One region of the Stenotrophomonas sp. LARHCG68 genome, then DNA from elsewhere that is predicted to be linked to it. Evidence: riboswitches for the same ligand, from Rfam matches in the RefSeq annotation. Region 1 holds a riboswitch; the other holds the start of a gene.
The links. Region 1 has a riboswitch for glycine ahead of gcvP (aminomethyl-transferring glycine dehydrogenase). Riboswitches for the same ligand answer to the same signal wherever they lie in the genome.
Positions count from the first base shown of each region.

Region 2: linked by a shared signal. The riboswitch ahead of ACIPR8_RS07870 (trimeric intracellular cation channel family protein) and the one ahead of gcvP (aminomethyl-transferring glycine dehydrogenase) in region 1 are both predicted to bind glycine.

Region 1 covers NZ_JBIXJV010000003.1:221,941-225,339, reverse strand. The annotation lists gene gcvP (aminomethyl-transferring glycine dehydrogenase) at 1-1,642, opposite strand, end outside; glycine riboswitch at 1,753-1,861, opposite strand; gene ACIPR8_RS12170 (multidrug effflux MFS transporter) at 2,189-3,399, shown strand, end outside.
Region 2 covers NZ_JBIXJV010000002.1:102,537-105,935, forward strand. The annotation lists gene ACIPR8_RS07865 (acetyl-CoA hydrolase/transferase family protein) at 1-1,181, shown strand, start outside; glycine riboswitch at 1,330-1,419, shown strand; glycine riboswitch at 1,433-1,537, shown strand; gene ACIPR8_RS07870 (trimeric intracellular cation channel family protein) at 1,626-2,243, shown strand; gene ACIPR8_RS07875 (YegP family protein) at 2,392-2,730, opposite strand; gene ACIPR8_RS07880 (GIY-YIG nuclease family protein) at 2,853-3,113, opposite strand; gene ACIPR8_RS07885 (hypothetical protein) at 3,132-3,399, opposite strand, start outside.

The sequences.
Region 1 (3,399 bases):
CTTCCAGCCCGTCGATCAGTTCCTTGTAGCCCTGCGCCTGGTCGGCCGGTACCAGCGGGTGGATGTTGGCGAACTCCGGCCAGGTCACCGGGATCATCTCGGCGGTGGCGTTGAGCTTCATGGTGCAGCTGCCCAGCGGGATCATGGTGCGATCCATCGCCAGGTCCTTGTCGGCCAGCGAGCGCAGGTAGCGCAGCATCTCGTGCTCGCTGTGGTGCGTGTTGAACACCGGGTGGGTCAGGAACGCACTGGTGCGCAGCAGACCCTTGGGCAGGGCATCGGCGGTGGCGGCGTCCAGTGCATCCACGTCGACCGTGGCGCCAAACAGCTGGCCCAGCGCGACGATGTCGGCGCGGGTGGCGGTTTCGTCCAGGCTGATGCCGACCGCGCCGGCATCGATCACGCGCACGTTGATGCCGGCGGCCACGGCCTTGGCCTGCACCGCCGCGGCGTCAACGCCGGTGACGTGCAGGGTGTCGAAGAAGTCATTGCCCACAGCAACACCGGCCGTGCGCAGCGCGCTGGCCAGGATCGCGGCCAGACGGTGGGTGCGGCGGGCGATGCGCAGCAGGCCTTCCGGGCCGTGGTAGACGGCGTACATCGAGGCCATCACCGCCAGCAGCACCTGCGCGGTGCAGATGTTGGAGGTGGCTTTCTCGCGGCGGATGTGCTGCTCGCGGGTCTGCAGGGTGAGGCGGTAGGCCGGCTTGCCTTCGGCATCGACCGACACGCCGATCAGGCGGCCCGGCATCGAGCGCTTGTAGGCGTCACGGCAGGCCATGAACGCCGCATGCGGGCCACCGAAGCCGAACGGCACGCCGAAACGCTGGCTGTTGCCGATGGCGATGTCCGCGCCCCATTCGCCGGGAGCGGCGATCAGGGTCAGCGCGAGCAGGTCGGTGGCCACGGCGACCAAGCCCTGGCGGGCATGGATGGCCTCCACCAGCGCCTTGTGGTCACCGATGTGGCCGGTGGTGTCCGGGTACTGCAGCAGCACGCCGAACACGTCGGCGGTCATGGCTTCGGCCGGGGTGCCGACCTGCAGCTCGATGCCCATCGGCTCGGCGCGGGTGCGCAGCAGTTCCAGCGTCTGCGGGTGCACGGCGTCGTGCACGAAGAACACCTTGGACCTGGACTTGGCCGAACGCTTGGCCAGGGTCATCGCCTCGGCGGCAGCGGTGGCTTCGTCCAGCAGCGAGGCGTTGGCGATCTCCATGCCGGTCAGGTCGGCGACCAGGGTCTGGAAGTTGATCAGCGCTTCCATGCGGCCCTGCGAGATCTCCGCCTGGTACGGGGTGTAGGCGGTGTACCAGGCCGGGTTTTCCAGGATGTTGCGTAGGATCACGTTCGGCGTGTGGGTGCCGTAGTAGCCCTGGCCGATGAAGCTGCGCAGCACCTTGTTCTTGCCGGCGATGGCGCGGATCTTGGCCAGCGCCTCGACCTCAGTGAGCGATTCGGGCAGCGCCAGCGGTGCCGGCGACTTGATCGAGCCCGGCACGATGGCGTCGGTCAGGGCTTCAAGCGAATCATGGCCAACGGTGCGCAGCATCTGCGCGATTTCGGCATCGTTGGGGCCGATGTGGCGGTCGACGAACGCGGAGGAGTGTTCGAGTTCGCGCAGCGAAGGGGTGTTCTGGGTCATGGCTGACGTCCGGAGAAGGCATGCAGGGCTGGGGCGGTGAGCCAGGCAAGCACCGGTACGGCCCCGCTGCCGCGCAGGCGGCATCACGGCCGGCAAGCCGGTGGCTTGCCTCGCGCCCCTCTGTCCTTTTGCCTGAGAGTTTGGAAGCAACGCGACGAGGATCGTGTGCTTCGTGCCCCTTCGGCGCCGGATTGAACCGGTCTCTCCAGAGTTTTGGTGCAGGTGGTATCGGGCCTGAGCGATTTACGGGCGTTTGCGCCTTCGGCAGCGGGGTCAGCCGCTTCTCCCACCGTGTTCGTACAGCCGGCCGATTATAGCCCGGGGCAGACCTGCGCACCGGCTTGGATTACCATTCCGTTCCCGGCCCGAGGATCGCGCGTTGCACGCGGTGGGCGGGGAGGCCGGTACCGCGGGCTGACGCGGGTTCATGTCCGGATAAACAGGCGCGATATGGCCGCGCGGCGTTACCGTGTCCGGCCCTGTTCATTTTTCTCTCCCGCACCGGTGTGCCTGCCGGTGCCGATGCACGTTGTTTCACAGGAAGCCATGAAAGCAAGCAAGCAGGTTTCGCTGCGACGGATCGCCGCGCTGGTGGCCGGGTTGTCGATGTTCGGCCCGTTCGCCATCGACGCGGTGTTCCCCGCGTTCCCGCAGATCGGCGCGCAGATGGGCGCCGACAAACTGGCCATGCAGCAGGTCATCAGCGTCTACCTGCTCACCTATGCGCTGATGAGCCTGGTCCACGGCGCGCTGTCCGATGCGCTGGGCCGCAAGCGGGTGATCATCGGCGGGCTGGTGGTGTTCATCCTGGCCTCGATCGGCTGCGCGCTGTCGCGCGACATGGGCTCGCTGCTGCTGTTCCGCGGCCTGCAGGGCCTGTCCGCCGGCGTGGGCTACATCATCGGCCGGGCGGTCATCCGTGACCTGTACGACGGCGACGACGCCCAGCGGCTGATGAGCCAGGTGTCGATGATCTTTTCCATCGCCCCGGCCATCGCCCCGATCATCGGTGGCTGGCTGCTGGGCTGGAGCCATTGGCAGGGCATCTTCTGGTTCCTGGTGGCGTTCTCCACGCTGCTGCTGGTGGTTACCTGCCTGTGGCTGCCGGAAACCCACCCGCCGCAGGCCCGGCTGAGCCTGCGCCCGGCACGGCTGGCCCAGGATTACTGGAGCATCGCGGTCAACCCGCGCTTCCTGCGCCTGGCCCTGGCCGGCTCGCTGGGCTTTGGCGGGCTGTTCCTGTACATCGCCTCGGCACCGGCCTTCATCCTGGACCTGCTGCACCTGAACGAGCAGCAGTTCGCCTGGTTGTTCATCCCGACCATCGGCGGCATGGCGCTGGGCGCCTATGCCTCCGGCCGCGCGGCCGGGCGCATCGCCGGCGCGCGCGCGGTGCGGATCGGCTATGCGTTCATGGCGGTGGCGGCGGTCTACAACATCGCCTACAACGCGTTGGCCCCGCAGATGAGCGTGCCGTGGGCGGTGCTGGCGCTGACCCTCAATTCGTTTGGCGTGGCGCTGATCTTCCCGATCCTGAGCCTGGCGATCCTGGACATGTACCCGCGCCAGCGCGGCACGGCCTCCTCGATGCAGGCCTTCAGCACGCTGGTGACCAATGCGGTCATCGCCGGCGTGTTGTCGCCGCTGCTCAGCCGCAGTGGCCTGAGCCTGGCCATCGGCGCGGCGTTGTTCGCGCTGGGCAGCGGGCTGATGTGGAAGTGGGAGCGCATCAGCCAGCGCGCCCAACGCAACACCCC
Region 2 (3,399 bases), on a different contig from region 1:
ACATCCACCTCTCGCACGTCGCCCAGCACGTGTGGTTCGGTTTCTACGGCGAGATCGACACCGCCGTGGTCGAGGTCTCGGCCATCCGCGCCGATGGTGCGTTGGTGCCGTCCACCTCGGTCGGCAACAACAAGACCTGGCTGGACCTGGCCAAGAAGGTGATCATCGAGGTCAACGAGTGGCAGCCCGCCGACATCGAGGGCATGCACGACATCTACTACGGCACCGCGCTGCCGCCGCACCGCAAGCCGATCCCGCTGATCCACGCCAACGACCGCATCGGCCAGACCACGCTGGACGTGGACCCGGACAAGATCGTGGCGGTGGTGCGCACCAATGGTCCGGACCGCAACAGCCCGTTCAAGCCGATCGACGAGGACAGCCGCCTGATCGCCGGCCACCTGATCGAGTTCCTCAAGCACGAAGTGGCCAAGGGCCGCCTGCCGCACAACCTGCTGCCGCTGCAGTCCGGCGTGGGCAACATCCCCAACGCCGTGCTGGCCGGCCTGGCCGACAGTGGCCTGCGCGGGCTCAGTGCGTTCACCGAGGTGATCCAGGACGGCATGCTGGACCTGCTCAAGTCCGGCGTGCTCGAGTACGCCTCGTGCACCGGCTTCGCGCTGAGCCCGGAGGCGAACGAGGAGTTCAAGCGCAACATCCGGTTCTACCGCGACCGCATCATCATGCGCACGCAGGAAATGTCGAACCACCCGGAGCTGGTGCGCCGGCTGGGCTGCATCGGCATGAACGGCATGATCGAGGTGGACATCTACGGCAACGTGAACTCCACCCACGTCATGGGCAGCCGCATCATGAACGGCATCGGCGGTTCGGGCGACTTCACCCGCAACGGCTTCCTGTCCACCTTCCTGAGCCCCTCGATGGCCAAGGGCGGCAGCATCTCGGCGATCGTGCCGATGGTCAGCCACGTCGACCACACCGAGCACGACGTCTCGATCATCGTCACCGAGCAGGGCCTGGCCGACCTGCGCGGCCTGCCGCCGCGCGCCCGCGCCCGCCAGGTGATCGACAACTGCGCGCACCCGGGCTACCGCGACCAGCTCAACGACTACTTCGACCGCGCCTGCCGCGACAGCTACGGCAAGCACACCCCGCACCTGCTGCCCGAAGCGCTGTCCTGGCACCAGCGCTACATCGACACGGGCAGCATGAAGGCCTGAGCAGGGCCCGCGGCAGCGGGCATGCAGTCGCAGCACCGAAGCAGCCGACGGCCCCGCCGCCGGCTGTTTTCATGTGGGAGCGCTGGCACCGACAGGCGCGGGCTGCCAGATCCGGCCAGTTCATGCTGCAACGCAACAGTTACACTGACCCACGGATGCAGGAGAGAGGCGCCACGCTGGCGCCCGCCGAAGGCGCAGGCTCCCATGATCGCTCAGGCCGGTGGGCTGGAATCCCACCAACCATGCATCCGACACGCCGAGCTGGAGAGAGGTCGCCGGACACCGTCCGCGCGATCCGCCGAAGGGGCACGCGGCCATCGCCGCTGAACTCTCAGGCACAAGGGACAGCGGGAGCGGCACCGGTCAACGCAGTCCCATCCTTGCCCAGGCAAGGGTGGCGGCAGGCGCGTGGCCGGCCCCACCGCTCTGCCTGGAACCCACAGCATGCTGCTCTCCCTCATCTACCTGATCGCCATTTCCGCCGAAGCCATGACCGGCGCGCTGGCCGCCGGCCGGCGCCGCATGGACCTGTTCGGCGTGGTCATGATCGCCTGCGTCACCGCCCTGGGCGGTGGCTCGCTGCGCGACATCCTGCTTGGCCACTACCCGCTGGGCTGGGTGAAGCACCCCGAGTACCTGGGCTTCACCGTCTGCGCGGCGCTGGTCGCCACCTGGCTGGCGCGCTGGATGCACCACTTCCGCAGCACCTTCCTGGTGCTGGACGGGCTGGGCCTGATCGCCTTCACCCTGATCGGCTGCGCCATCGCGCGCGAGGCCGGGCATGCGCCGCAGATCGTGCTGATCGCCGGGATGCTGACCGGCGCGTTCGGCGGCGTGCTGCGCGACATCCTCTGCAACGAGGTGCCGCTGATCTTCCAGAAGGAGCTGTACGCGATCATCTCGCTGCTCACCGGTGCGGCCTACCTGCTGTTGCTGCACTGGCAGGTGGCCGACGACACCGCGATCGTGTGCTGCCTGCTGGGCGGTTTCGCACTGCGCCTGCTGGCCATCCGCTACCGCTGGGAGATGCCCAAGTTCGTCTACCAGGATGAGGTGCATTGAGCTGGCTGGTTTTGCCCTCACCCCAACCCCTCTCCCGCGTGCGGGAGAGGGGCCAGGTTCACGACGGTTTGAAGTGATCGGCGCAACTGCAGTTTCAAAGCCCCTCTCCCGCACGCGGGAGAGGGGTTGGGGTGAGGGCAAAACCCAACTACCCCGCTGTCTTGTCCTTCACCGTCGTGCTCGGCCCATTGCCCTTGACGCTGGTGATGCCGGCTTCGCGCGCGGCCTGCGATGCGTACAGCTGGCTGCTGCCGATCACCTGGTGGTTGGCGGCCTTGAGATTGAAATGGTGTCGACCATCGCTGCTGGTCTTGCGCTCGTAATGCGCTTCATCGGGGCTGTTCTTCTGCACCGAGGCGATGCCGTTCTCGGCCGACGCGCGCGTGGTGTAGCGCTCGCTGGTGAGGATCACCTCGGCGTTGCCTGCCTTGAGCACGAAGTAGAACTGCCCGTCCTTGCTCTTCTCCAACTCGTACCAACCTGCCATCACGAACCCTCCGCTTGAGGACGATGCCGACATGCCGCTGGACAGCCGCATGCGTGGCTGTGGTGCCCGGCTGCCCGGGCGTTGGCGCCGCCCGGAACGGCGGCTGCAAGCCAGACTCTACCTCAATCCCCGGCCCGCTCCAGCCACGCCAGCTTGTGCTGGCGGGGGAGCTGCTTGATCTGCCATTCCGCGCGCGAGGCGGCGGCACGGTCGGCGTACGGGCGCATGCCCAGTACCCGCAGCGGCGGGTGCGCGCGCGTGTAACGCGCGCCCTTGCCGGCCAGATGGGCCTGGAAGCGCGCCTGTACATCGGTGCTGATACCCGCGTAGTAGCTGCCATCGCGGCATTCCAGCAGGTACAGGAACCAGGCACCGTTACCCACGCGCGCTCCCGCCCGCTGTTACAGGCTCGCCGCGTCGGCGATCTTGCACAGGCCTTCACCCACCGCCTTGTTGGAGGTCAGCTGGCCGCCCTTGATGCTGAAACGCACCTCGACGCGGATGGTGCCGTCGTTCTGGCGGCGCACGGTGGTGCGCAGCGGCACGGTGGAGCCACCGCCACCGCGCACCGTCTGCTCGGCGGCGATGTAGCCGGTCTGCTCGTTCGGCGAGACACCCACCAGCCCCTCGGCCTCGATCGCGGCCACCGTCTTGCGGAAAGCCTCGGGG